DNA from 3 places in the Paenibacillus sp. sg306046 genome. Region 2 is predicted to be linked to each of the others. Evidence: predicted binding sites of a transcription regulator. Region 2 holds the regulator's gene; each other region holds the start of a gene.

Region 1 (9,993 bases), on a different contig from region 2:
GCTCCGCCAATATACTGGCCCTTCTCGTCCAAATAGTCCAGCGTCGTCGCCGTCCCGAAGTCCACAACGATACAGGGAGGGCCGTACAGCTCAAGCGCGGCTACCGCATTCACGATGCGATCAGCGCCCACCTCGCGGGGATTTTCATAACGGATATTTAACCCGGTCTTGATGCCCGGACCAATGACGAGCGGAGTCCGCTTGATATACTTCGCGCACAGCTGCTCCAGCACAAACATCATCGGAGGCACGACACAGGAAATAATAACGCCCTGCACCTGCTCCAGGCTTAGCCCTGCATGCACAAATAGCTGATGCATCATCATCCCGTATTCATCCACCGTAGTTGACCGGCTTGTGCTTAGCCTCCAATGATGAAGCAGCTCCTGCCCGCGATACAAGCCGAGCACGATAGTTGTATTCCCAACATCGACGGCCAAAATCATGCCTGAACCGCGCCTCCCGGACTTTTTCGTGCATTCAGGTCCAGACTAATATCCAGCGCCTGCACCGAATAGGTCAACCGGCCAACGGAAATGACATCAACGCCTGTTTCCGCCATCGGGCGGACCGTATCCAGCGTAACCGTTCCCGACGCTTCGATCACAATATGAGGCGCAGCGCTTCGCAAACGCGCTACCGCCTGCCGCATCAGCTCCGGCTGCATATTGTCGAGCATGATAATATCAGGCGCAGCCGACAAAGCTTCTTCCAGCTGCTCGGAATTTTCCACTTCGATTTCAATCTTCATCGTATGCGGAATCGTTGCGCGCGCGCTGCGAATCGCCTCCGTAATGCCGCCGGCGCCCTTAATATGATTATCCTTGATCATGACCGCATCATACAAGCCAAAGCGATGATTATACCCGCCGCCCACACGAACGGCATATTTCTCCAGCATCCGGTGTCCCGGCGTCGTCTTGCGCGTGTCGACCAGCCGTGTCGGCAGCCCGTCCAGCCGCTCAACAAACTGGCGCGTCCGCGTAGCGATCCCCGACATCCGCTGCAGCAAATTCAACGCAAGCCGCTCGCCAAGCAAAATGCTGCGTGTGCTTCCATGAATCTCGGCCAGCACCGTACCTACCTGTACGGCCTGTCCTTCAACAGCCTTCGCCTCAAAGCGCAGCTGCGGATCAACGACGGCAAACACCGCCTCCGCTACGGCAATTCCGGCCACGATTCCGGTATCCTTGACATGAATAATACCGACGGATTGCGATACAGCGGGGATGGTCGTCATCGTGGTCATATCGCCCATGCCAATATCTTCTTCCAGCCAAGCCCGGATGCTGGTTTCCAGCGCCTGCCGGTTTAACTCAAACATCATCCATCCGCCCTTCCGTCGTCCCATTTTTGCGGCTGAACACCGTATGCTTGCGCCATACGAGATCATCGCGCTCCGGGAAGTCCTCCCGGTAATGCCCTCCGCGGCTTTCTTCGCGAATCAGCGCCGCTTCGGTCGTCAGCAGCCCGCAGATCAGCAGGTTGGCGAACTCATACTCTTCCCGTTTCGTTAAAGAGCTGTCGAAAATCGCCAGATGTCGCTTCAGCTCCTCATAGCCCTTAGTCAGCCCCTTGCCGGTGCGGACCAGCCCTGCGTAACGAAGCATCAGCTTCTGCAGCTTCAGCCGTTTCTCGACCACAGGTTGGATCGGATGCTCCTGGGACCGGCGCTGCTCCTGTACCGGAGGATTCAAGCCGATGTCCGGCAGCTCGGCAATTCGCTCCACGATCCGTCTGCCAAACACAATCGCCTCAGACAAGGAATTGCTGGCCAGCCTATTTGCTCCATGCACGCCGGTGGAGGAAACTTCGCCGCAGGCAAACAACCGCTTGATTGATGTTTCCCCGTGCAAGTCCGTCTCCACGCCGCCCATCATATAATGCGCAGCCGGCGCAACCGGAATCCAATCGGAGGACAGATCAAGCCCGTAATGCAGACATGTCTCGTAAATCGTCGGAAACCGTTGCTTCACCGTTTCTTCCGATTCATGCGTAAAATCAATATAAACAAAAATAGACTTCGTGTTCTCCATCTCGCTTACGATCGCGCGAGCCACGATATCACGCGGCGCCAGCTCCAGCTGCGGATGGTACCGCTCCATAAAACGCTCGCCGTTGATGTTCCGAAGAACCGCCCCTTCGCCACGCACAGCTTCCGAGATCAGGAAACGCGGCGCTCCCGGGTAACATAACGCAGTCGGGTGGAATTGAATAAATTCGACATCGCGGATATGAGCGCCCGCCCGGTAAGCAATAGCTATGCCGTCACCCGTCGCAATATCCGGATTGGTCGTATAACGAAACAGCTGCCCGGCGCCTCCGGTGCATAGCAGCGTTGCTTTCGCCTTCACGAATACTTTTGTTCCATTCGGCTTCTGAACAAGCGCGCCGAAGCATTCACCCTTATAGGTGATCAAGTCGATGACGAAGTGGTCATCCCAAATCTCAATGTTCGGGTCCTGTTTCGTACGCTCTGACAGCGCACGTACGATTTCAGCGCCAGTCGCATCTCCCTGGGCATGCAAAATACGGCGTTGGCTATGCGCTCCTTCCTTGGTCAGCGCATAGCGTCCGTCCTCCATGTCAAACTCCGTGCCCATCCGGATCAAATCCTTGACGCCAGCCGGGCCTTCATGGACAAGCACATCCACAGCGGTCGATGAACATAAGCCCGCTCCGGCGATTAACGTATCCTGCCGATGATAGGCGGGCGAATCCTCGTCAGATATGACAGCGGCGATGCCCCCCTGGGCGTAGCGGGTGTTGCTGTCGAGCAGCGACTTCTTCGTCACCATAAGCACCTTGTGCTGCTCGGCGCTGCGGAGCGCTGTAAACAAACCGGCGATTCCTGCGCCGATCACGATCACATCCGTATGTACGGTAGGCAACTGCTCCAGATCAAAATTAACCAGATAACGCGGAATCACGTGGACTCTCACCTTCCCATCAAGAGAAGTAGCGCATGCTACTTGACCTGCAGCATGCGCTCCAAGGATAAACGGGCTTGATCAGCCACGTTTTGCGGGACATAAATTTGCGGACTGTTCGTTTCTAAACATTTGACGACTTTTTTCAGGTTATTTACCTTCATATTCGGACAAACCAAATATTTCGTTGCGAAGTGGAAGGTCTTATGCGGGCTGTCCAAACGTAATTGGTAACCGGTTCCATCTTCCGTCCCAACAATAAACTCCTGGCAGTCGGATTCCTTGCAATATTTGATAATGGCGGTCGTGCTGCCGACGAAATCTCCAAGCTTTACAACTTCAGGGCGGCATTCCGGATGCACCACAAACTGGGCATTCGGATATTGCGCCTTCATCTCTTCTACATCTTTGACGGTCAGCATATCATGAGTGTTGCAATAACCTTCCCAAATAATCATCTTTTTGTCTGTAAATTTGGAAACGTAGTCGCCGAGGTTTTTATCCGGTACCCAGATCACTTCCTCTGCATCCACAGATTCGATGACCTTAATCGCATTCGCCGACGTACAGCAAATGTCGGTTTCGGACTTCACCTCGGCCGAGGTGTTAATATAAGCAACCACCTTTGCATGCGGATGCTGCTTTTTCAATGCCCGTAACCCGTCGACATTCACCATGTCAGCCATTGGACAGCCTGCGCGCTCATCCGGGATCAGGACTGTTTTGTTCGGAGCTAATATTTTAGCACTCTCTCCCATGAAGTGGACACCGCAAAAGACGATGACCTCCGCATCAGTCGAAGCGGCTTTCTGAGCCAGCAAGAAGGAATCGCCGCGAAAATCGGCAACCTCCTGAATTTCGTCCCGTTGATAGTAATGAGCAAGAATAATAGCATTACGTTCCTTCTTCAGTTGTGCGATACGTTCCTTTAATTCGCGCTGTTGTTCAGCCTTACGCTCCAGTGCCAGAGCTTCCATCATGCACCTTCCTTTACCATACGTAGATAAGACCCCTAAGTCAGATGGTGAAAATGTTCACAAAGATATTAAAGATTTACACCTAATTTACACGTGCGGCCCCTGCTGTGTCAACATTTAAATGCCTGAAAATCGGGACGAAAGCTGGCATTTCGCAAGCCCTTATGGGCTGCGGCGGCGACATAAGCTTAGTTTCTCGCGAATAAGCTGCTTTTAGTCCGGAACCATCAGGAAAACTCGAAAAACCGACGCCAGAAGGCGCCGGTTTCATCATGTGCATTAAGCTTTTGGTTCGTCGTCCGGATCTTTTTTGTCGAAGTCCAGCTTATTGGCCTCCGCATCAGCTTCCTGACTTTGAATGTTTACCTTAACTTCATCGCCAGCCGTCGAAGCGTCTGATTCAGGAAGCGCGCCCAGCTTGCCGCTTTCGATCAATTCCTTGATCTGTTCCTTCTCCAGTGTTTCCTTGTCGATGAGCGTCTCGGCAATCAGGCGAACCTGATCGCTGTATTTTGTTAAAATTTCCTTCGCCCGCTCATAGCATGCGCGGATGATCGTTTGCATTTCCTGGTCGATCTCGTAAGCGATCGAATCGCTGTAGTTTTGCTCATGTCCGATATCGCGACCCAGGAAAACTTGACCTTGCGAAGTCCCAAATTGCATCGGACCAAGCTTCTCGCTCATCCCGAACTCCGTGATCATGCGGCGCACGATACTTGTTGCCCGTTGGAAGTCGCTGTAAGCGCCTGTTCCGATTTCGCCGATAAACAGCTCCTCGGCTACGCGGCCTGCAAGCAAGCCGGTAACTTTATCAAGCAGCTCGTTTTTCGTCTGCATCATCTTGTCTTCGCCTTCTTTAGGCAGCATCATCACATATCCGCCAGCGCGGCCGCGCGGGATGATGGTCACCTTATGCACGACATCTGCATGCTCGGCATGAATGCCGACAACGGTATGGCCGGCTTCGTGGAACGCCACCATCCGCTTCTCGCGTTCGCTAATCACGCGATTTTTCTTCTGTGTACCTACAATAACCCGGTCAAATGCTTCGTCGATTTCTTCCATCGAAATATCTTTGCGGTTGCGGCGAGCCGCAATCAGCGCAGATTCATTCAACAGATTTTCGAGATCAGCGCCGGAGAAGCCTGTCGTATAACGGGCGAGCTGGTCCAGCTTGACATCCTTGGCCAACGGCTTGTTGCGCGCATGCACTTTAAGCACCGCTTCGCGGCCTTTAACATCCGGACGGTCAACCGTAATTTGACGGTCAAAGCGGCCTGGACGAAGCAAAGCAGGGTCCAAAATATCGGCGCGGTTTGTCGCCGCCACGATAATGATTCCTTCGTTGGCTCCAAAGCCATCCATCTCGACGAGCAATTGGTTAAGCGTCTGTTCTCTTTCGTCATGACCGCCGCCGAGACCGGCGCCGCGCTGACGGCCCACCGCATCAATCTCATCTATAAATATGATACACGGAGCGTTTTTCTTTGCATTTTCGAACAAGTCACGCACACGGGATGCACCGACCCCGACGAACATTTCCACGAAATCAGAGCCGCTGATGCTGAAAAACGGAACGCCGGCCTCTCCTGCAACCGCTCTGGCGAGCAGCGTTTTACCGGTTCCCGGAGGACCGACAAGCAATACGCCTTTCGGAATCCGCGCGCCGACAACCGAGAACTTGCGCTGATCCTTGAGGAATTCGACAACCTCTACCAGCTCTTGCTTCTCTTCATCCGCACCCGCTACATCCTCGAAGGTCACTCGTTTTTTCTCTTCATTATAGAGCCTAGCGCGGCTCTTGCCGAAGTTCATTACCTTCCCACCGCCGCCCTGGGCGTTATTCATCAGGAAGAAAAACAAGATGAAGATGATGACAAACGGGATAATGGATGTGAAAAAGCTGATCCAAATGTTATCCCCTTCCATCTTCTCAATGACAATCTTAGTGGCGGGAATGTCGCTTTGTTCAATTAGCCGGAAGACATTGGTATCTCCCTGTTCATACGGCGCACGGGCTTCGAAATTTTTCTTCTCCGGCGTATCCGCGTTTTTGAGCGTCCCCCTGACCAAATACGTTTGGGCATCATACTTGACGATGATCGAATCTACATTCTTGTTTTGCAACTGCACCCGGAGTTCGCCATAACTGATGACTGACTTCTGATCGTTCTGGGTGCTTATGAAATGAACAATTCCGACGGTGACTAGAAAGATCAGCAGATAAAAGCCTGTGTTACGTATAATGCGATTCATCCCCTACCTCCTCTCAACAAACGGCAACTTTGTATATTGTACCACAGCAAGTCTCGGCTTCTCAAGAAATGCTACGTGGAGTAAATCTCGGGTTTCAAGACGCCGACATACGGCAAATTGCGGTACTTCTCCGCGTAATCCAAACCGTACCCGACAACAAAAGCATCAGGGATCTCGAACCCTTTGTAATCGGCATCCAGATCGGCGGTTCTGCGCGCCGGCTTGTCGAACAGAGCGGCTACCGTAACGGATAACGCGTTGCGTCGCTCCAGTACGTCAATCAGATAGCTCAACGTCAGACCGCTGTCGATGATGTCCTCCACGATTAAAATGTGGCGGCCTTCCACCGGAATATCGAGGTCCTTCATAATTTTGACGACACCGGACGACTTGGTGGCATTCCCGTAGCTGGATACCGCCATGAAATCAAGCTCCAAAGGTATCGTAATATGCTTAACCAGATCCGACATGAAAATAAACGCGCCTTTCAGCACACAGATGACTAGCGGATTCCGGCCTTCAAAATCACGGCTGATGCTTGCTGCCATTTCCTGTACCTTGTCTTGAATTTGCTGCTCACTGTACAAAATTTCCTGAACGTCGTTTTGCAAGAGTAGTCCTCCTACTGTAAAGTAAAATCGGCTTGCAGCTCGATAACCAGCCTGCGCTTGCTTTCCTCCCGGACCGGCGCCAAAGAGGATCGCCGTACACCCGGCAGCCACACAATCCGCCCCGCTCCGTCGGCAAGCAGCGGGATTCGCTCCCGAATCCGGACAGGAACCTTCGCGTCAATGAACATATCCTTTACTTTTTTCGAGCCGTTTAATCCGTAGGGAGATATGCGGTCTCCGGGAAGGCGGCTGCGGATAAGCAAAGGCCATGACATGTCCATCGCATCAAACTCGGCCCTCCAGACATCCCCCCCTGGGGAAGACAAGTCCGCTTCCGGTGCAAGCGTGCGAAACGTCAGCCGGACTCCGGTCTCGGCGATCTCAAGCTCCGCCTGTCCTTCCGGCACCCGATACGCGTAGGGGGCAGGTGGTAACACCATAGTATGAAGCATTACCCGATCATATTCCCTGCTAAGCATAAGGTCGGAATCCAGCGGCAGCCGGAGATTGGCCCCGTGCGGGCGAAGCGCAGCCATACGGATTTGTTCGATTCTCTGAAAATCAGCGCTTTCCGTATCTAGAGCAAGATAACTTAATATTAGTTTAATCAATCGCCTTTGTAAAGCGACGTGAAGCGCGGCAAACCATCCCGCAGACCAGGTGAAACCGCCGTCCCGAGCAGCCACATGACCGGCAAACAGCTCACGGGTTTGCAAAGCCAGCAGATCATCCTCCGTCCCAGCCACTTCGGCCAGCCTGTTCAACGATTCCGGCAGACGCTCCTGGTAGCGCGCCAAGTAAGGCAGCACATCCAATCTAACCTGATTGCGGAAGTACGCGGCCTCCAGATTGCTGCTGTCGGTGCAGTAAGCCAGCGAGCACTCCCGGCAGTACGCAATCAGCTCCGACTTATATATACGCAGCAACGGACGGACAAGTTCCATTTCGTGCTCCATGCGCCGGAGCGGGATACCCGCCAGCCCTGAAGGGCCTGCTCCGCGCAGCACCCGCATCAGGACGGTTTCAGCCTGATCGTCGGCATGATGCGCCAGCGCGATCCGATTCGCGCCCGCCTCACGCGCCACCTCATGCAGAAAGCCGTAGCGCCTGTGTCGGGCTGCCGCTTGCGAGTTGCCGCCGTGTGCCGCCAAATAACCGGGCATATCGAGCCGGATCATCCGGAACGCCACCCCCAGCTCCTCTGCCAGACGGCGTACAAACTCCGCCTCCTGCGCCGACTCCTCTCCCCGGTAGCCATGATCGACATGGGCAGCGGTCAGCTTCCAGCCCCAGGCGCCGGACAAGACGAAAAGGAGATGCAGCAGCGCTACGGAATCGGGTCCGCCCGATACCGCAACCACCACTCCGTCCCCTTCTGCCAGCAGCGACTGCTCCCGGATAAACCGCTCCACCTTCGCTCGTAAAGCCCAATCCGCTTCCATAGCCGCCCCCTTCTCCCCGGTCTACTTAAATGAATAATAAAGCGCCGCCGCAAACAGCACGATGGAAGCCGCGAAGCAGACCGTAATCCAGGCGCCGCTTGTTTTCGGCTTCCGGACAGGCAGGCCGGCTTGCAGGCTGCGCGCCCGCCAGTCGGCCAGCGCCTGCTTCGAAGAGGCATATCGGCCTGTAAGCGCCTTCCGCAGCACAGGCTCCACGGCAGCCAGCCGCCGGTTTGCTTTCAGCAAATCCAGCAGCACCTCCGGGCTGCGGTTTTGCGGCAGCATCCCCGCTGCATCGACGAAGCGCCGATCCCGTTCCGTTACACTGAGCAGCAGCGCCGCGAAGGAGAACAAATCGTAGCCGTCATTGGCCGTTCGCGCCCCCGCTCGCCAGTAGCCGCGGTCGAACACTTCCGTGAACTGCTTGACGCTGCGCCCTGCAGCCGTCACGCCGCCGAAGTCGATCAGCTCCACTTCCCCGTAAGCGGTCACCAGCATATTTTCCGGCTTCAGGTCGCAGAAGACGTAGCCGCTGGCATGCAGCTCAGCCAGCTTGCGAAGCAGGTTCAGCCCGATGACATAGGTCCAGTCAAAGCCATTGTCCCGCAAGTAATCGTCCAGCGGCTTTCCCTTAATATATCGCATCACGCTGAACGGATACTCCGCGCCGTTCCACTGCACATCGTCGGCTTCGATCCAGGTGTGCCGAAACGAGGTCGAGGAACGGGACAACGCCTTCAGCGCGTTCACTTCGGACTGAAGATCCAAGGCGTCAAAGCCCAGCTTGAGCGCATAATGCTTCTTGCCTTGCCTGACCAGATACACCTTGCCGTTCTCTCCCTCGCCGAGCGGCCGCTCCACCTGATACGAACGTTTATTCCATTTTCCCGTGATGACCGTTCCCGGAGGAAACGAGAGGTCAAACGATATAGTCACTCCAGATCCCTTCCTCGCGCCTGCCCGCAGCCCCGGCTTGGCCGATGGCGGCAGTCGGCTTGTCATATCCATAGGTATCGGCATTTTCAGCGACAAACTGAACGACTTTCATCAAGGCAGGGCCTGTCGGCGTCGTTCCCCTCATGTTTAATTTATAAAACAACCGGTTCACATTTGCAAGATTCGTCGTCCAGTCGAGATCCATCGCAACCTCCTGATCGCCGCTTACGTTTCCCGGGAAATGAAACACCGCCACCTGGCTGACCCCTGTCCGTGCCTGCAGGCTGAGCTGCAAATCGTGGATCGCTTCCTTCACCGCCTGCAGCTTGGGCTTCATGCTGGCGCTCGCGTCGATCAGCAGCGCTACCTTCAGCTCCGCCCGTTCGGACCAGTCGTCGATCACCCGCACGACCTCAGAGCGCTCGGCCGGCGGCAGCGCCTCCACCCGGTCATGGCCGAGAATCGTCCGCAGCTCATGCCCGACCGCCTGTCGGACCGTCCGCGCTACCGTCTGGCGCGTCATCATCTGGACCGTCTGCGACAGCTGCACGGGCCTGACAATCCGGCTGACACCACCGCCAGCCTCCGCGATTTCCCGAATTTCCTCCGCCCCCAGCAAACCAAGCTCCCCGTCATCGGTAATGCCGATCACATGCACGACGATCCCTTCCGCCTGCGCACGCGCGGCCGCTACAACCGGACTGAGGCCTACATTCGAGCAGCCGTCCGTGACTACAATAATTTGCTTCACGCTGGTTCCTCCTATCTTCTTAGTAGCTATCTTCTTAGTAGCTATTTTTTCCAGTTAAGAGGATTCTAAACGCGCCCGCAGCAATCTGCT
Region 2 (9,993 bases):
CCGATCACATCAATTTCGTCAATGAAAATAATGGCGCTCTCCTTTTTTTCCTTCAGGGCGCGCGCCTTTGCTTCTTTGAACAAATCACGGATACGGCTTGCCCCGACCCCGACATACATTTCGACAAACTCACTGCCCGCCGCGGCCATAAACACCGAATTCGTATAATGAGCGGCCGCTTTGGCCATCAGCGTTTTACCGGTTCCCGGAGGACCTGTCAGCAAAATCCCCTTGAGCGGGCGAATGCCGAGTCGCTTGATATCCTCATGCCGGATCAAAAAGTCAAGCGCCTCCTGCAGCTCACGCTTCGCCCGGTCCTGTCCTCCGATATCATCAAAGGTCATAAACGTCGGCGTCTTCGCCCGCGCCTTTCGGCCCTGGCTGACCCCCGCCCCGTTGCGGGTCCGATTCATATAGAAGAAAGCGCCCAAAATAACCGTCATAAATACAATCGGAATGATATTAATGCCGACAACATACAGAAATGCGATTACAACCGGCACAGCGCCAAGTAAAATCTCTTTCCCATATTTACTCATTCGGCCACACCCCCACCTTCACCGGCGTTCGTGGCAGCATCAGAAACTTGCTTGCCTGACCGTCGGTCAGTGTAATATATACGAATCGCTCATCCATCTCGGAGCTCGCGCGGATGCCCGAAGCTTGATCAGCCTCCATCCGGGCTTGCAGCGTTGCCGGAATTTGCGCATATTGCTTCGTATCCATCGCCTGGGCCACCTCAAACAAGGCGGACGACCACCACGACTCCAGCTTGGCCGACGGCTCGTTAACAACTTTTAGCTGCAGCTCGCGGCTGCCGATCACTTGACGGCCTTCGCTTTGCACAAGCTGAACAACCTCGCGCAAGCTTTTGTCGGCTTCCAGCTTGATCTGAACTTCAGCCGCATCGGCAGACAGCTTGGTCGATACAAGCTCTACCCCTTCGATCCCGGAGACAGCCTTCTGGAGCGGACTTTCCATCGCGTAGCTTTGATAGGCAAAGTAGCCGCCAAACAACAAGGATGCCGTAATGACCAGACTTAACAAAACGGGCACAGGACGTATGTTCATCTGTATATATTCACCCTTTCCTGAGAAATCAGAGTTGTAATTGCCTGTAAAGTATATCAATAAACTTGTATAGAAAGTATAGCATATGTGATATACGAAATGACAATGTAATGTGTGGCAGCATGTCGATATCCGCCTTTGGACAAGCAAAAAACGCCCCGCTGCGCGAAAACGCAACGGGACGCCTGATTCCGGAGAGCCGGCTATTGAATGGTCAAACGCCATGTGTCGATGAGAGCGCCGTCCGTAAATTGATAATAATCATAAAAGTGCTGTTCCTTCTGTCCTTCCGGCGTATACGTATAAAAAACTTCCCATACCGGCTTATCGGCCTGCAAGCCAGGCGTTATTCGTAAAATGTCCGCTCCGGGCAGTCTGTCTTTTACTTTCCGGGCGGCTGCGTCGCCAGTAATCCCGTTCGCGGCCATCTCGGTTCGAAGCTCGCCATCGCGGCCGACCCAGACGTACAGACCTTGGCCCAGCTTGTTTTCGCCTGTAATGACCGTGTACGCCTTGTCGGCGATAAAGCGTTCCACAACATTTGCCTTGACAAGCGCGGTCTTCTCATAAGCCGTCTGTACGGCAGCCCGCTGCAGCTTCCATTCCTCCCGGGACACGGACTGGTAGATCCAGCTTAACACGAAAACGATCAGGATCAGCGCTGCCGCGGCGGCCAGGCTCCATTTCCATCTTTTGCGCACGGCAGACCGCCTCCTCTGTCTTAAACGCCTGTCAACCGCTCGAAGGCACGCTGTGCCTCAAACTTGATCCGCTCCTCATCGAGCGTCAGGCAGACGTTAGACCGGACAAGCCACTGGCCGTTCACGCAAACGTCGGTAACATCACGGGTGTTAGCTGCGTAAACCACATGCGAAATCAGGTTCGTGCGCGGGAAATAATGCGGCTGATCCATATCAAGCGCAATAAAATCGGCCTTCATGCCTGCCTGCAGCGCCCCGACATCGTCAAGCCAGATGGAACGCGCGCCATCAAGCGTGCCCAAACGCAACGCGTCTGCGGCCGCGACAGCAACCGGATCGCCGCTGACTCCCTTGTGAAGCATCGCCGCCAGCCGGATTTCCTCCAGCATATCGAGATTGTTGTTGCTGGCCGGACCGTCCGTACCCAACGAAACAAGCACGCCTGCCTTCAGCAGCTCAGGAACCCGGGCAACGCCGCTGGCCAGCTTCAGGTTGCTGCCAGGGTTATGGGAAACCCGCACATCGTATTTTTTCAGAAGAGCAATCTCGTCATCGGTCAAATGAACGCCATGCGCCACCAGCGTCGGTCTGGCGAAGACGCCCAGCTTCTCCAGATGCTCGACAGGCCGCAGGCCGTATTGATCGACATTGTCCTGTACCTCGCGAGCCGTTTCCGACATATGAATGTGAATCGGCAGCTGAAGCTCCTCAGACGCCTGCACAATCCGCTCTATGTAGTCAGGCGGGCATGTGTAAGGGGCATGCGGCGAAAGCATCGTCGTAATCCGTCCGTCCGCTTGTCCGTTCCACTCACGGGCAAACCGGACAGCCTCCGCCAGCTTCGCATCCTGCTCCTCGCGCGAGCACAAGCCGATGACGCCGCGCGTCAGAACAGCCCGGATTCCGCTTTCCTCAACCGCCTTCGCAACCTCGTTCATATGATCATACATATCAACAAACGTCGTTGTGCCGCCCTTCACCATCTCCAGAATCGACAAGCGTGTTCCTGCAGCTACATCAGCAGCTGTAAATTTTGCTTCCATCGGCCACATTTTTTCCTGCAGCCACAGCTGCAGCGCCATATCGTCGCCGTAACCCCGCAGCAGCGACATCGCCGTATGGCCATGTGTATTAACGAAGCCTGGCAAAAACAGCTTGCCTCTTCCTTCTACAACTTCATCAAATTGCTCATCCTCGGGTGGAGCGCCCTCTGTAATGCGAAGAATGCGGTCGCCCTCAATGACCATATGTCCCTGGAAGCATGGACGAGCTTCGTCCAGCGTAATAAATGTGCCGTTTACAATCAGCGTTTTTTTCACGTTATCTATTCCTCTCCATTATATATAGACGTCCGCGGAAGCCATGCTACAAGTCCCGTTTCCAATGTACAATTTCACCGTCTAGAAATCAAGCTTCCCGTCCGGACCGGACCTGGAGGCTACATAATACGCGCCCGGATGACATAAACTAAGTTTGCCGAAACTATCATTGCATTCCGGCATTCGAGTGTGTTATTTTTAATTTTGTGTGAATTTACTCCTTTTTTCTACATAATTCTACTCGTATTATTAAGATTTTGTAAATTAAAGATAACAATAGGAGGCGAAAGCCATGCTTTTTACCAAAAAAAATGATACTGACTTTTTGCTGCTGCTCATTAAGGCTTCAGAAAACATGCTTCTGGCGGCGCAAACCTTCCGTTCAGCGATGATGGGCTCCGAGCCGCCCGCGACCTTTTATCCGCAGCTTCGCGACCTGGAGCATAACGGAGATCAACTCACACACCAGATCTTCAAGGGCTTGAACAAAGTGTTTATTACTCCGATCGAGCGCGAGGATATTATGGAGCTGGCCTCCAAAGTAGACGACGTGCTGGACGGCATCGAAGCTTCCATTGCAAGATTTGATTACTTAAACATTACCTTCACGGATCGTTATATGAAGGAATTTTCTGCTGTGCTCGTAGCGAGCTGTCAGCATATTCTTGATGCGATGATTTTGCTGTCCAAGAAAAAATATATGCAATTGACTGAGCATACCGTGCAAATCAACAGCCTGGAAAACGAAGCAGACCGGCTGATGCGGGAAGGCATTCGCGAAATTTTCACAAATCCGAAGGAGCCTTATCACGATTTCAAGCTGAAGGAGCTGTACGAGCGTCTGGAGCAAACGACCGATGCCTGTGAAGACGTAGCCAATATTCTGGAAAGCGTTGTGCTGCGATATTCGTAAGCCGCTGTCCGTTCGATCAGCTTGCGGAATTCGCATGGTATGACTTAGGAGGAAAACATGTTAACCACCTTGATAATCGTCGTTGCTCTAGCGCTTATATTTGACTTCATAAACGGGTTTCACGATACGGCGAATGCAATCGCCACGTCCATTTCGACCAAAGCACTGTCTCCGCGCTTCGCCATTTTGTATGCGGCCGTCCTGAACTTTGTCGGCGCAATTTACTCCTCCGAGGTAGCCAAAACCGTCGGCGGCAGCGTGGCAGATCCGGCCAAAATCGAAAACGGCATTTACATTGTTATTGCAGCGCTTATATCAGCCATATTCTGGAACCTGCTCACCTGGTATTACGGCATTCCTTCTTCCTCCTCCCATACGCTGATCGGCTCGCTCGCAGGCGCCGTCATCGCGGGCGCAGGCGTTGACGCGTTGAACTGGTCCGGCTTCTGGAATATTATTCTCATCCTGATCCTGTCGCCGATCATTGCGTTTGCTTCCGGCTTTTTGATCATGTGGATCATCAAACGGGTGATCATTGCCAGCGGCAATCAATCACGTTCCAAGCTAAACCGGACCTTCCGTCTGTTTCAAATTGTGTCCGCCGGCTTGCTTTCATTTTCCCACGGGGGCAATGACGCTCAGAAGGCAATGGGCATTATCGTCTTCGCACTCGTAACCCTGGACATTCAGCAGACGCTGGATGTACCGCTGTGGGTCAAGCTGTCGGCCGCGACTGCGATGGGACTTGGCACTTCGATCGGCGGCTGGAAAATTATCAAGACGATGAGCCGCAAGCTGCTCAAAATCGAACCGATCAACGGCTTCGCTTCCGACTTGAACTCGTCGATCATCATTCAGACGTCCACGCATATGGGGATGCCGCTGTCGACCACGCAAGTCATTTCATCGTCGATTATCGGTACGGGTTCGGTGCTTCGCTTCCACGATGTCAAGTGGGCCACCGTAACGAAGATGGTGCTGACCTGGTTTATTACGGTGCCGATCAGCATGGTGCTGGCGTTTATTACGTTCAAAATCCTGCTCGCGTTTATCTAAGCCGCTTCATACTCCTTGTCTGGGACTGTCTCAAACGAGTAAGCCTGGGGGAATGAATCAATGAATCGCACATTATGCAAGGAGCCTTCAAGCCACTATAAACGTGGAATGAAGGCTCCTTTTCAATTATTCCAAATAATAAGCGAGGCTTTGCAGCTCAGTCGTGAAGTCCGCATGGTGAACGCGAATTTCAGCTGGAACCTTGATGATCACCGGGGCGAAATTCAAGATCGCCTCAACCCCGGCTTCCACAAATTGATTGGCGACCTGCTGCGCCTCGACAGCCGGTACGGTAATAATGCCGATTCTGACGCTAAGCGCACGAATAGTGGAAACGAGCTCCTCCATCGGCTTCACCTTCAGCTGATTGATGGATTCGCCCACTTTGCCGGCATGCAGGTCAAATACCGCAACAATCTTCATATTATCTTTCAAATAAGCGTTATAATTGCACAAAGCGCGGCCAAGATTACCAGCTCCAACCAAGGCGACAGGGATCAATTTATCGAGCTTGAGAATTTGGCGAATTTTCTCGATCAAATAATCAACATCATACCCGATGCCCTTCTTGCCGAATTCGCCGAAATAAGCAAGATCCTTGCGAATTTGCGCCGGATTCAGGTCCAGCTTTTGACCAAGATCCTGCGAGGATACCGTTGATATATTTTTTTTGCTCAGCTCCGTCAGGAAACGTAAGTAAATGGGCAGCCGCCGCACAACTGCCTCGGAAATTTTTATCGTTTTCATGCTTGCTTCTCCTCCATCCACTGCTTGATACGCGGAACCAATTGACTCGCATTCATATGCTCGATCTTCGGACCCGGCAGCGAATACAGGAAGTACTTGCCATAGTTCGTGTCGATGACGCGGGTATCGTAAATAATGACGATACCTTTATCCGATGCCGTACGCACAAGCCGGCCGAACCCCTGCTTAAACCGGATCACCGCCTGCGGAACGGACAGCTTCATAAACGAGTTCAAATTTTTCTGCTTGAGCTTCTCGGTTTTCGCTTCCACAACCGGGTGCGTCGGCGGCTGGAAGGGCAGCCTCACAATCGCCAACGCCGTTAAGGCGTCCCCCGGGATATCAACCCCTTCCCAGAAGCTGCTTGTGCCAAGCAATACGCAGGCCGGACTGCTCTGAAACATCCGGGTCAGCTTGCTGCGGTTGCTGCTGTCAACGCCTTGACCAAGCACCTCGACGCCAAAGGAAGCGAGCATGTCCTTCAATCCGGCATGCACCGCCCGAAGCATCCGATTCGACGTAAACAGCACGAGCATACGTCCCTTCGTTTCCAGGGCGACCTCGGCAAGCGAAGGAATCAATGCTTCCACGTACTCCTTCTCACCGCCAAGTCCGCTGCGCAGTGTCGGAAAATCACGCGGTATGGCAACAAGCGCCTGCTCCCGGTAATTAAACGGCGAAGGCAGCTGGATCGTTTTCAACGAGCTGTCCGACTCCGAAGCACGCAGCCCCAGCTGTTCGCAGGTGTAATCAAACGACTTCCCGACCGACAGCGTAGCCGAGGTCAAAATCACGCTGTCCTTCGGCTCGAAAAACTGCTGGCGCAGCATCGCGCTGACATCAATCGGCACCGCGTTAAGCTGCAGGGAACGGCTTTTACCAAATTGACCGCCCTCCAGCCAATACACATAATTATCGTCAGGCATCGTCATAAAGATATGCAAATCTTCCTTATGCCGTTGCAGCTCCTTCACAGTACCTGCGAGATCAGTAACCTGACTCTGCACCTCAAATTCATCCTGGGCTTCCTTTAGATCGCCCAGCAGCTTCTCCAGCCGCTTGAGCGCTTCTGCCGCATGCAGCTGCAAATTTTCCTCCAACAGCTCCAGCTTATCCCAACCGCCGGGTAATGTTGCTTTTTTCAAGCGGAGCACGGATGAATTGCCGTCTGCCTGGGTGGATTCCCCGCCGCGCGCCGACAACAGCAGCTGGAACAGCAGCTCGTTCAGCTGGTCCCAGTCCTCCTTCAGATGGACCAGATGCTCCACAGCACGGTCGATCTCTGCGCTCCAATTGGCCACACGGGGGTCCTCGGCCGCTTTCTGCAGCTTGAAGCGCAGTCCGGACAGCTGCCCGGACCTGCTGTCCTTATACAGCCGCTGCAGCGTATTCAGCAAAGTATGATAGTGCAGCTCAATCCCGAGATGCTTGCTCGCCACTTCCTCAAAATGATGCGCTTCATCAATCACCAGATGCTTGTAGGCAGGCAGCAGCCGGTTGTCGGCTTTCATATCGGTAAACAGCAGCGAATGATTCGTAATGATCACATCCGCCGTATTCGCCTGATGCCGGGCGCGGTGATAAAAGCACTTTTTAAACCACGGACAAGCTCTGTTCAGACACGAATCGGTATCGCTTTCCACCGTATGCCAGAACAGCTTGCCTTTATTCGTAAACATCAGCTCTTCCTGATCGCCATGCTTCGTCTCGCCAAGCCATACAAGCATTTGCCCGGCTGTGACCCGATCATCCTTGCCCGGTTCAAAATCAAGCGTATTCAGCTTGTGCTCGAACTTTCTCAGGCACAGGTAATGACGCCGCCCCTTCAACACCGCTGCGCGAAATGAAACCGGGAACAAATCATGCAGCAGCGGAATGTCGCGCTCGCGCAGCTGCTCCTGCAAATTGATCGTATGGGTGCTGACGACCATTTTCTTATCATGCTTCAGTCCGTAATACAGAGACGGAATCAGGTAAGCAAGCGATTTCCCCGTTCCTGTACCCGCTTCCACCATCAGATGCTTGCCGGCTTCAAAGGCGCTTTCCACCTCGCTCAGCATCGTAACCTGCGCTTCCCGCTCCTCGTACGTCTCAAACCGCGTTTTCAATGTTTCCCGCAGCGCATCGTAAAACCGGTCGAAGGTAGGCTCCATCGCAAGCAGCTCCTGCGCATCACGTGTGTCCTCCTCGTCTCCCCAATCCCGCACATTTAAGGCGAATTGGCGGAAATAACGGTCAGCCTCAGGGTCCATCGGCTGATGCAGCTCGCGGTACACAAGCGCTTCGTGAAGAAGCCAGCCCAAATCATGGGGCGAATCGGCAAATATCAGATCCAGTCGCTGCAGCGTCAGCAGCGGCAGCGACTGCAGCCGCTCCAGGCAGGCAAGCCAGATCAGCGCCGTCACCTCGGCATCGCTGTCAGCCTGATGGGGGCGCTCATGTTCGATGCCGAACGACTGGCACACCATGGTAAGCTGCAAGCTCGACAAGCCCGGATACAAAATCCGGAGCAGGTCCATCGTATCCAGCATCCGTCCGTCAAACGGATAGTAGCCATTTTCATCCAGCGCCCGCTGCAGAAACGCCAGATCAAAGCCGACATTATGACCGACCAGCGCCGCGTCCTGCAGCAATGGCATCATTTCTCCCATTATTATGTCAATACTTGGAGCAGCTTGAACCATCGCGTCATCAATGCCGGTAAGCGAGGTAATCGCAGCAGGTATAGCCATTCCCGGATTGACGAGCGACGTGTACCTGTCGGTGATCTGCATATCGTCTATAATGAAAAGTCCGACCTGAATAATTCGGTCTGTCGTCGAACTTCCGGTTGTCTCAAAGTCCAAAACCGCAAATTTCATTGGTGCCGCGTTCAATCCCTTCCTGACCCTCTTCTCCCTAGCATACCATATTGCGCCGGAAAGGAATAGCCGCCAAGCCAGACAAGCCGCTGCAGAGAAACTCTACAGCGGCGCTTCAACAGCTCTTGCAGGAATGAATGTAAAGTTTAATCCGCCCTTGTCCACCTGGCAAAAGCCAAGCTCCAGCAGCGGCTCGACGCTGGCCGGATCGGTTCCGTAAGCAAGCGTGAACAGCTCGCAAGCCTTATCCAAATTATTGCGCTGCGCCTGAATGCAGCCCATCGCGTTCAATGCAATGGCCTTGAGCTGTTTGTTGTCCGTCAGCTGCGACAAAAAATGAAAGTGGGCGTAGCTGTCCTCCTGCTGTCCACGGTGCAGGCAGGACATCGCCAAATAAATGCGGGCCAGCGTAAATTCCGGCTGCCGATGCAGCAGCTCGGCGAACTGAGCCGCCGCCTCCTCATACATATGCAGCTTATAATAGCCCTGCGCTTTGACAAATTGATCGGATCGCTTCTCCGCCAGCTCGGTCAGCTCCGCCTGCGGCGGCGCTCCAGCCTCCGGCAAGGTCATGATGCCCGTCGCACGCAGCGTCTGGCCGAGCTTCTCTTCAAACAGCAGCCAATCCTCGATGCAGGCGTCGCTCATCGCTTTCAGCGAATGGAGCTTGTCTGCCAGCAGCTTGCGCTGTACGCCGGACGAGGACGGATAAGCTGCCAGCACTTCATCAAGCATATCATTCATCGAGGCAAACAGATGCTTGAACATACGCACATCCCACCTTTGCTCGCTTGGTATGAGGTATCTTCATTGTGCGTCGCCCCGTACCGTTTCATGCGGCGTTACAGCACGGTGGAATGAATTTCTTCCTTCAGAACATGAGCAATCACATTATCGTCGCCCATGATCGCAATGCTTGGCACATGCTGCCTGGCCGCCTCATCGCTCATCATCGCATAAGAAAGAATGATAACCTTGTCGCCGGGCTGCACCATGCGCGCTGCCGCTCCGTTCAAGCAGATGACGCCGGAGCCGCGCGGACCGGGGATGATGTACGTTTCGAACCGGGCTCCGTTATTGTTGTTGACAATTTGCACCTTTTCATTAGGCAGCATATCGACCGCATCGAGCAAATTCTGGTCAATGGTAATACTGCCGACGTAGTTCAAGTTCGCCTCGGTTACGGTGGCGCGGTGGATTTTAGCTTTCAGCATCGTACGGAACATAGTCGGTTTCCTCCTCAGGATGAGCGTGTGATGACACAATTATCAATTAAACGGGTTTGGCCAAATTTGACCGCGACGGCGATAATCATACGCTGCCCC
Region 3 (9,993 bases), on a different contig from region 2:
TGATACACCCACAGCGCAGCCTCGCCGCGAGTCACCGCCCGCTTCGGATGCAGCTTCCCGTCGTCTTCCGGCTTGATGATGCCATAAGAAGCGAGACGCTGCAGGCCGCTGAGCAGCTGCGGGTCAACCGACGTTTCATCGGCAAACGGCTGAATGGCCCCCGCTGCAGGGACGCTGCCTTGCGCATCCAGCGCATGGAGCAGCCAAGTGGCAAATTGCTCGCGCGTAACCTCCGCGCCCGGCTCGGCGTCCTTCGGAAGCGGCAAGCCATTGTAGTGAGCAATGATAAAGGCTTCTGCGTACCAGGCATCATTCGGGACACGGGTGAAATAATCAGAAGCCTCCGGTTTCTTAAAAAATTGCAAATGCCCAATATGCAAACCAAAGCCCTCCACCAGCATATGCACGCTTTGTTCCAGGCTGGCGGGCACTTGCAGCGAAAAATGCTTCGCATCCACGCCGCTCATCACGCCTTGCTGCTGCAAAGCCAGCACAGGAGCCTGCAGCTCCGTACCCACACCCTCAAACGCCAGCGCAGAGCCTGCTGTTACACTGACCGCTAAGCCCGCGGCTGCGGCGACCGCTGTCCATGTTCTCCATCTCATCCTGTTAACCCCTGCCTTCGTTAGACTAAACATCGGAATTTATGTACTCAAACGAAAATTTAGCTCCGAAGGTTGCAGTACGCGGCTGATTGCCTCGCATCGTCAGCGGGTAAATCACATATACTCCTAGCATGGAAAGGGGACTGGATCATGAATCATTTGCCCATTCGCATCCTGAATACACTCGGCTTCGTGCTTGTACTTGTGATGAACTGGCTGGCTAATGCTTTGCCGATCGGAGGCTATACAACCAAGGAGCTGTCCGACATGTTTCCGGTGCTCATCACGCCAGCCCCCTATGCTTTCTCGATCTGGGGACTGATCTACGCGCTGCTCGCCGGATATATCGTTGTCCAATGGCTGCCTAGGTATCAGCAGGATCAAGAGGTTGCCGGAGCGAATCCGTGGTTTTTGCTCAGCTGCCTGTTTAATACGGGCTGGATTTTGCTGTGGCATCATCTGTTTACGTTCGCCTCCGTATTTGCCATGCTTGGTCTGCTGTTCGCTCTGATCGGAGCCTACACGGGCACCCGTCCGTCAGGCTGGTCGGCGAAGCCGCTTGTCCGCTGGTTCGTGCAGCTGCCGTTCAGCATCTATCTCGGCTGGATTTCTGTCGCCACGATTGTCAATGTCACGATCGGACTGCATGTCGCCGGGTGGAACGGCTTCGGCTGGAGCCCGACTGTGTGGACGGTCATCCTCATCTTGGTCGGGCTGGCCTTGGGGCTGCTCATCAGCTGGAGCTTCCGTGACCCAGGCTATGCGCTTGCGGTCGGCTGGGGCTTGGCCGCTGTCGGCGTCGCCAATCCGGATAACGCCGCCATCGTCTACACCGCCTGGAGTGCGGCGGCGCTGCTGGCACTCAGCGCTGTCCTCATCTTACTCGCAGGCGATGATCGCATCGGCAAGCGGCTTAACGTGTAAGCAGCCGTGACATTTTATTACGAGGATATCCGCTTTAGCCGCCGCGTGCCTGCACCTGCCAAGAATCGCTGACGAATAGCGCCGCGAAAAACCCGCAGCCACCACCGTTCTGAACGGGAGCTGCGGGCCTGCTTTATTTTATCCGACACAGCCGAAAAACAATGATACCGTAGTTCTGCCACAAGCCTCAGGGCGTATCGTCCTCGCGCAGCACCGCCCCGCCGTTGCTGCGGATCAGCTCCACGATGGATGCGTAGTCGGCCGGCTGCACATGCGCGCTCAGCGCGTAGAAATAGTCACGGTCATCGCGGTCGTCCTGATCCGAATCATGGTCCATCCGGTCGGCTTCGCGCAGACCGACGAAAGCCGCCGCCGTTCCTGCCTGCACGCCCGAGCCCGCCGCCGTCTGAACACCGCCCGCCGCTCCTGCCGCTACAGCGCCGGAGCTTAAGGCAGCGCCAACCGGCAGCAGCAGCAAAGCGCGGCCCGACCCTTCGCCGATTTGCCCTACCTCCACTTGAGAAACCTGATACGTCTGCAGTCTGATGCGCACATGCTCGGCTTCACTTTCGTTATGAAAATAGGCTTGTATACGCTTGCTCATCGTGCATCACTCCTTGTAGGTTGAATAGGCTCTCCCTTTCTTTTACCCCAATCCCCCCATTTTTAAGCAAGCCTTCGTGCGGCCGCACACCAAAGCCACAGCCACGGCCAGCCCGAACTTGCAAAACAAAAAAGCTTCGTTATAATAAAATGTAACAATTACTATTAAATCAAGGATGATGATCAAGGCTAAAACATCAAAGCGAGCTGGCCCACAGAGGCCAGATACCAGGCTTTACGAAGCCAAGCTGGTAAGGTTAACATCCGAAGGAGATCAGCAGCATGAGCAAAAATAATGCAAATTCCCGGCTTCCCCGCGCCAAAGGGCTTGATATGGCCACCTGCTATACGCCCAAGGAATGCGCGAAAAAAGCGAAGCGAATTGTACTGCCGCCGATCAATCGGCAAATTGTGGAGGAATTCCTGACGATTCTCGGCATGAGGGACGCCTTTGAGCAATACGACGTGCCGGTGCCCAACAAAATTGTGATGTACGGACCGCCGGGCACGGGAAAAACGTTGACCGCGTTTTATCTCGCGCAACGTCTGGAGCTTCCGCTTATTGTGGTGCGGCTGGACGCCATTATCCATAGCTATCTGGGAGAGACAGGGAGCAACATCCGTAAAATCTTCGATTATGCGAAAGTGGCGCCCTGCGTCCTGTTTCTTGACGAATGCGATGCGGTCGCCAGAACCCGCGACAATAACGACGAAGTAAAAGAAATGTCGCGGGTCGTCAATACGCTGCTGCAATGTCTGGATGAATTTGAGGGCAGCAGTATTTTTATCGCGGCAACGAATTTGGAGGCCCAACTGGACAACGCGATCTGGCGCCGATTTGATACGAAAATGACATATGCCCTGCCGGATGAGGAGAGCCGAAATGCCTATATCGGCTTGCTGCTGGGAGACTTCGAGCTGGACGGCCCCGTTCATCAAACCGCCTCCGCGCTGCTGACGGGATGCAGCTTCGCCGATATGGAGCAAATTGTGCTCAAAGCAAAGCGGAAGGCGATCATCGAACGCCGCCCGCTTAATCAGGCGTACCTTGAGCTCGCCTATGCCGAATACCAGCCGCGGCCGGCAAGCGTGTGCTGATTCCCGCTTGGACGGCTGCCCGCGCTCCCTCTGGAGCCGGGTAGCGTGCTGCATATGCGCCCGCGGGTACGTCTCGCTCCTCCCCTTAGACCCGGGGCATCGCTGCAGGAGCCGTTCCTGCCGCTGTTGCGGGAGCCCCTGCTTTCGCTGCTGCGGGGGCCGTTGCTGTTGCTGTTGCTGGGGCAGCCGCTGTCGCTTCTTCCCCGACCGTGCCTGTCAGCTTCGCTGCGCCTCGGGCCGCCTCCTGTCCGCCCGTTTTCATCCGCTTGCGGCGAACCGGCGAAATCCACCAATAAACCGCCCCGACAAAAAACGCTCCCCCGACGATATTGCCAAGCGTCACCGGAATCATATTGTGAAACCAGCCGGCGAGATTGATCGTCTCGGGATGCGGCAGCGCCAGCGCCAGGCCAAGCACGGTCATGTTGGCGATGCTGTGCTCATAGCCGGAGGCAATGAAGCCGTACAACATCCACCAGATGAGCAGCAGGCGGGCCGGCTCGCTTTTGGCGCGCATCGACGTCCAGATGGCCAGACATACGAACCAGTTACATAAAATACCGCGGAAAAACAAGTAGCTGACCGGCAACGACATTTTTTTCGCCGCCGTCGTCATCAGCAGATGCTCCGGCGCAATGCCAGCGAACACACCCGAGCCGACAACAAGCCCGACCAGTACCATCGCGCCAAGCAAATTGCCGATATAACACCAGAACCAGTTGCGCAGCGTATCCTTCCAGGTCGTTGCGCCGGACATCGTGCTGATCGTATAATACATGTTATTTCCTGTAAACAGCTCCGAGCCCGCGAAAATAACAAGCGTCAGCGCGACCCCGAAGGACATCCCCATCACCATGGAGGTGAGCGGGGATTTAAGTGCAAACAACGGAGCGCCGACGGAAAAAATCAGCACAATGCCAAGCCCTACATACGCGCCAGCCAATCCGGCTGAGAGCACATAACGAAGCAAGCTTTGCTCCAGCCATTCCTTTTTCTTCATAGCGGATTGAATCATTGCTTCCACCGATTCCGTATACACGGCCATCATCCCGCTTTCTGTGAGCTCTATGACACGATTCGTTCAGCGACGCCTGAATTCCAGGTCGCCGCTTGAACGCCTTCCGCTTTAAGCCTTTACGCCTTACCTTTACGCCTGTGCGCCGGTCAGCCCCAGCTGCACCTGACCGTCCGCGCCGACCCGGACCGGGAACGTCCGCACTTCCCCCTTGTCCGGCGCCTGCACCTGTCCGTCCGCAAGCCCGATCTTCAAATCGCGCAGCGGGCAATATACGTAGGCGCCGCTGACCATGCCTTCCGTCAACGGACCGCCCTTGCGGTGCGGCGTGCGGTTTTCCAGCGCGTAGAGCCTGCCCTCCGTCGTATGGAATACAGCGATGTCCAGCCCGCCGATGCGCACCTCCCGCCCGAGCCTGAGCGGAAATTCCTCCATTCGTCCCACTGTTACATAATGAACAGGCTCCATTGCCGCTTCTCCGCTTGCTGAACTTGCTAGACCTGCTGCTGCACCTGCTGGTACACTTGTTGCTGCACTTGCCGCGCTTGCTGCATACAGCGCATTTGATGGATTTGCTGCGTTCGTCATTTGGGGTTCCTCCTTCGATTTTGCCGAGTAGGGCCGGGTACAGCAGCCTGCCGCTGCCTGGACCGCCTTCTAGGCTTTCAAAATCGGTTCATACAGCGCCGTCCGCAGCTCCGGATCATGCACAGCCGCCTGCCACGGATCTTCGACGGCCGCTAATGCCAGCTCGATCCGTTCATTTAACGCCCGGCGCTGCTCCGTGTCCTCCAGCACCGCCTGACGAATGGCGTCAAGCCCGGTCCGTTCCACCCAATCCGATGTCCGCTCCGCATAATTCGCCTGCTCCCGGTACAGCTGGATAAACGCTCCGCAAATGTCGCGCAGCTCCTCATCCGTCCGGACCTTGACGAGCAGGTCAGCCGCCCGCAGCTTGATGCCGCCGTTGCCGCCGACATAGATTTCCCACCCGCCGTCATTGCCAACGATGCCCAGATCCTTTGTGCCGGATTCGGCGCAGTTGCGCGGACAACCGTTAACCGCCATTTTGAACTTGGCCGGCATCCAGAGCCGTTCGTATTTACGCTCCAGCTCGATGCCCATGCCCATCGAATCCTGCGTGCCGAACCTGCAGAAGGTAGAGCCGACGCATGTTTTGACCGTACGCAACGCTTTGGCGTAGCCATAGCCGGACGGCATATCGAGATCCGCCCAGATCGCCGGAAGGTCCTCCTTGCGTACGCCGATGAGCGCAAGCCGCTGGCCGCCGGTCATTTTCACGGCCTGCACGTTGTATTTGTCCGCAGCATCCGCAATTTTCCGCAGCTGCTCCGCCGCCGTCAAGCCGCCATACATCCGCGGAATAACGCTGTAGGTGCCGTCCCTTTGAATGTTCGCATGCAGCCGTTCATTGACAAACCGTGAATCCCGCTCGTCTTCGTAAGCTGCCGCATAAACCATGCCGAGGTAATAGTTGACGGCAGGCCGGCACTTGGAGCATCCCTCCGGCTGCTCCCAGCCGAGTACATGCATGACCTCCTGCACATGGGACAGCCCTTTGTCGCGAATCGCCGCCACGATCTCATCCCGATTCAGGCGAGTGCAGCCGCAAATGCCCTGTTTAGCCGCCGCCGCTGCCGGATCGTAGGCCGTCCCGAGCGTCGCCTGGAGCAACTGCTCGACAAGCGGCTTGCAGCCGCCGCACGAGCGGGTAGCGCCTGTGCAAGCCTTGATTTCATCGACAGTCGTCAGCCCCTTCGTTCGGATTACATCGACAATCGCGCCCTTGGTGACGCCATTGCAGCCGCACACAATTTCCTCGTCGGTCATCGCTTCGACAGCGGAAGACTTGCCTGCTCCCTTCCCGCAGCAGCCGCCCGCATCCGGCCCTCCGAACAGCTCGCCGTAGATCGCGTCACTCATCGGCTCCCTGCTTTTCACCCATCGGGTCAGCTGCGGCGCATCGTTCACGTCACCGTACAAAATCGCGCCGACCAGCCGCCCTTCCTCCAGCAGCACCTTCTTGTACGTCCCGTTCCATTCATTGTGCAGCTTGAGCACCCGATGCTCCGGCCCTTCCTGAAACTGCCCGGTGGAAAAGACGTCAACGCCGGATATTTTCAGCTTCGTGCTGACGGTCGAGCCTTCATACGGCAGCGTCTCTACCCCGGCCAGCACACGGGCCAACGTCTGCCCCTGCTCGAACAACGGGGCGACCAGCCCGTAGCACACGCCGCGATGCTCACAGCATTCGCCGACCGCATACACGTCGGGCGCGCTGGTCCGCATGTAATCATCGACAAGAATGCCCCGGTTTACACGCAGGTCGCTTGCTTTGGCCAGCCCCACATTCGGCTTAATGCCCGCCGCCATCACAACCAGCCCGGCCGGGAGCAGACTGCCGTCAGCCAGCTCAAGCGCACTTACACGGCCATCCGTGCCACGCAGCGCGACCGTCTGGCTGCTGAGCCGGAACCGGATGCCCTGGCGCTCCAGCTCCTCCTTGAGCATCGCCGCTGCCGTCTCGTCAAGCTGCCGTTCCATCAGCCGGTCAACCAGATGGACAACTGTCACGTCCATGCCGAGCTTTGTCAGCCCTTTGGCCGCCTCCAATCCAAGCAGCCCGCCGCCGATGACTGCAGCATGCTTGTTTGTCGCCGACGCCGCAATCATCGCTTCACAGTCCGCAATATCGCGGAAGCCGACAACTCCGGTCAGCTCCGCGCCCGGAATCGGCAGCACAAACGGCTTGGACCCCGTCGCCAAAATCAACGTGTCATAGCCTTCACATTCACCATCCGCTGTAAATACCCGCTTGGCTTCCGTGTCGATGTACGCGATCGACCGGCCGGTATGCAGCACTATGTCGTGCTCCTCATACCAGGCGCGCTCATTCAAAATAATTTCCTCAATGGACTTGCTGCCCTCCAGCACGTAAGAAAGCTGAATCCGGTTATAGTTCGGATATGGCTCCTCGCCATACACGGTGATGTCATAATAGCGGCTCAGCTTCAGCAGCTGCTCCAACGCATTCACGCCGGCCATCCCGTTGCCGACCAAAATCAGCTTGTTTCTGCCTGTCGTGTCGCCCATATCGATCCCTCCAGTAACGATTTCGTACTCTCATCATACCCGTTTAACCGCCAATAGTATGTGAAAGATGTCACATTCGCAAAGTTATCGAGCTCTCCATGCAACTGCCCGCGAAGAACTTCCGTTAAATCTGCGCCCACATATCGCGGAAATCGAACGAATACCCTATTATAGAGATGAAGGAGGCTTTTATGACGATCCAATCCAAACCATTTATCACCTATGCCGCCACTGCGCTGCTCGCTCTTACACTTACTTTACCGTCGATGTCCACAGCCGTCGCCGCTACCGGCTTCAAGGATACCTCCCGCCACTGGGGGGCGGCCGCCATCGCCTGGGCTGTCGAGCAAAAGCTCGTGGACGGCTACGAGGACGGCACCTTCCGGCCGGACCGCAACGTATCGGAGCCGGAGTTTCTGGCTATGCTGCTGCGTGCTTATCCTCGCGGCGTTGCTGCCGCCGTTCCGGGCGCGCCCTGGTACCAGCGCTATTACGATACGGCGGAGGCAAACCATTGGACCGTGCTCGATTCGCCGGATGCCGCCTCGTATCATCGCGGTGCTGTGGCGCAGCTGATAGCATCCACGCAGCAAGGTACGCTTAGCTTGCACGATGCCGTCGCTTACTTGCTGGAGTCCGGCTTATCCCAGGGCAAGACGGCGGCCACGGTCGAGGGCTACCAGGCTGCGGACGGGCTGTCGCGAGCTGAAGCTGTGCAGTTTCTGATGAATATGAAAACGAAGGTGGCGCAGCTGCAAGCCGCTCCGCTCACGCCCGCCGTGAAACCGGCCAGCTCGAACTCGGGCCAGGATGAAGCTGCGCAAAACGCAGCCGTCTCGGTTCGCGGCGTCTCACTCGGCCAATCTGCGGGTCAGGTTACCGCCAAGCTGGGCCAGCCGGACCGTCAGGATGCGTCGGAGTACGGCTTTACGTGGTACATTTACAACAGCAACTATGCCAGCTACGCGCAAATCGGGATTGCCGGAGACCGCGTCGTGGCCCTTTATTCCCCGTCAGATAACTGGCATACGGACCGGGCCATTCAGGACGGCGTCGCCCGAAGTACAGTCGAGCGCCAATACGGGCAGCCGCTTGCATACATCCAGAAGGGCAACACCCGGTACATGATCGGCGACCAGCAGGACGAATACAGCACGTATGAGATCGACGGAGCTTATGTGACTTTTTTCTACGATCAGCACCGGGACAACGTGGTCACAGGCGTGCAGGTGATCGGCGGAGCGACGGAGCAGGCGATGGCGTCCCTGTACCCGCAGGAAAATGAAGCGCTCCGGCAAGCCTATGAGCTGGAATCGTTCGACCTCGCCAACGCCGCCCGGGTCAAGCTTGGACTTGCCCCGCTGGCCTGGGCCCAGGACGCCTCGGCCACAGCTCGCGAGCATAGCGCGGATATGGCGTCGCTCCGTTATTTCGACCATACGGGCAAGGACGGACGCAGCCCGTTCGACCGGATGGAGCAGGACGGCATCGCCTTCCGCGCCGCTTCGGAAAATATCGCAGCCGGACAGTCGAGCGCCATCTTCGCCCATCACGGCTGGATGAACTCGGCCGGCCACCGGGCCAACCTGCTTGGGGAGACAAGCCGTCTCGGCGTTGGCGTCGCCTTCGGCGGCAAGCTGCACGTGTATTACACGCAAAACTTTTATACCCCTTTCTGATCCTTCCCGCCAGATGACGAAAAAAACCTGAACCCCGCTTTAGCTTCGCGGAGGTTCAGGTTTTTTTGCGGCTTTTGCGTTTTTTTGCGGCTTGTTGCGGCCATCATGGAGCTGTGCAGCTACTTGTCGATAAATTCAAACAGGAAGGACTGTCCGTTGCGGTAAAAACGCGGATCATAGATGCCAAGCTGCTTGTCATCATTGATAATGACGACAAACGGCGACCATTCCGTCAACGTTTTGGCAGCCGGGTTCGCCGCAAACAGCTGCTCCAGATCGGTGCCCTCCTGCGACTGCAGCGTAGCGACCGGCTGGAGCCCTGTCCAGATCGTCCCCTTGGTCAGCTCAACCTGCGCGCCCGACTTGCCGATCACGGTAAACACGCCCGGCACGAAGTCGGCGGACAGCGCCACCTGCTCGTACTGGCCGGATACCTGCTTGTACATCGCGTAGCCCTGCGCCGACTGGACCGCTACATGCAGCGCAAGCAGCAGCCAGACGATCTGGTACACGCGATGCGCCGACCAGCCGGCGCCGTTGCGTTTCCTCCTGCTGCGGGCCCAGAGCCAGCCTCCCAGCATAATGACCCAGAACGTCAGATCGACAATCGGAATTGTGCCGAACGTGACGCGGATCGTCGAGAAGGGCTCCAGATAGCCGGTGCCCCATGCATTAAATAAATCACTTGTATCGTGAATAAACACAGCCAATGTGCCGATTCCGAAAAACAGCCATCCCTTCGCTCCCCAAATCCAGCGGGCCAACAGCGCCAGCAGCGCCGACCACACCGGGACAAGAAAGAGGGAATGCGTCAGCCCCCGATGCCACATCTGGTAACGGCCCGCCGTGTCCCACCAGGACGAGATCACATCAATATCGGGAATCTGCGAGCCCGCCACTGTCGTGAACAGCAGCGCCTGCTTTTCTCTACGGCTCAGCGCCGACTTCGGAACAG

Evidence for each region. The regulator Rex, encoded in region 2, represses fermentation and respiration genes when NADH is low (regulators of the CRP and FNR family bind a similar motif). The targets are predictions, from matches to a motif close to TTGTGAAATATTTCACAA.
Region 1: the regulator Rex is predicted to act here: its motif matches at 3,953-3,970, upstream of nadA (quinolinate synthase NadA).
Region 3: the regulator Rex is predicted to act here: its motif matches at 7,418-7,435, upstream of nirB (nitrite reductase large subunit NirB).

Annotation. Positions count from the first base shown of each region.
Region 1 covers NZ_JCAMRT010000028.1:12,141-22,133, forward strand. Annotated here, with positions in the region: gene AC6ROY_RS22035 (type III pantothenate kinase) at 1-446, opposite strand, end outside; gene nadC (carboxylating nicotinate-nucleotide diphosphorylase) at 443-1,327, opposite strand; gene nadB (L-aspartate oxidase) at 1,317-2,930, opposite strand; gene nadA (quinolinate synthase NadA) at 2,969-3,907, opposite strand; gene ftsH (ATP-dependent zinc metalloprotease FtsH) at 4,187-6,163, opposite strand; gene hpt (hypoxanthine phosphoribosyltransferase) at 6,235-6,774, opposite strand; gene tilS (tRNA lysidine(34) synthetase TilS) at 6,786-8,216, opposite strand; gene AC6ROY_RS22070 (serine/threonine protein kinase) at 8,238-9,152, opposite strand; gene AC6ROY_RS22075 (vWA domain-containing protein) at 9,136-9,903, opposite strand.
Region 2 covers NZ_JCAMRT010000006.1:218,803-228,795, reverse strand. Annotated here, with positions in the region: gene AC6ROY_RS08785 (AAA family ATPase) at 1-539, opposite strand, end outside; gene AC6ROY_RS08780 (hypothetical protein) at 532-1,071, opposite strand; gene AC6ROY_RS08775 (cell wall elongation regulator TseB-like domain-containing protein) at 1,275-1,772, opposite strand; gene AC6ROY_RS08770 (amidohydrolase) at 1,793-3,091, opposite strand; gene AC6ROY_RS08765 (DUF47 domain-containing protein) at 3,384-4,004, shown strand; gene AC6ROY_RS08760 (inorganic phosphate transporter) at 4,062-5,060, shown strand; gene AC6ROY_RS08755 (redox-sensing transcriptional repressor Rex) at 5,187-5,807, opposite strand; gene dinG (ATP-dependent DNA helicase DinG) at 5,804-8,668, opposite strand; gene AC6ROY_RS08745 (tetratricopeptide repeat protein) at 8,771-9,436, opposite strand; gene panD (aspartate 1-decarboxylase) at 9,511-9,894, opposite strand; gene panC (pantoate--beta-alanine ligase) at 9,909-9,993, opposite strand, start outside.
Region 3 covers NZ_JCAMRT010000041.1:7,687-17,679, reverse strand. Annotated here, with positions in the region: gene AC6ROY_RS24450 (S-layer homology domain-containing protein) at 1-605, opposite strand, end outside; gene AC6ROY_RS24445 (TspO-related membrane protein) at 756-1,529, shown strand; gene AC6ROY_RS24440 (hypothetical protein) at 1,717-2,133, opposite strand; gene AC6ROY_RS24435 (AAA family ATPase) at 2,415-3,230, shown strand; partial or broken gene AC6ROY_RS24430 (formate/nitrite transporter family protein) at 3,496-4,269, opposite strand; gene nirD (nitrite reductase small subunit NirD) at 4,378-4,833, opposite strand; gene nirB (nitrite reductase large subunit NirB) at 4,903-7,359, opposite strand; gene AC6ROY_RS24415 (CAP-associated domain-containing protein) at 7,551-9,038, shown strand; gene AC6ROY_RS24410 (metal-dependent hydrolase) at 9,158-9,993, opposite strand, start outside.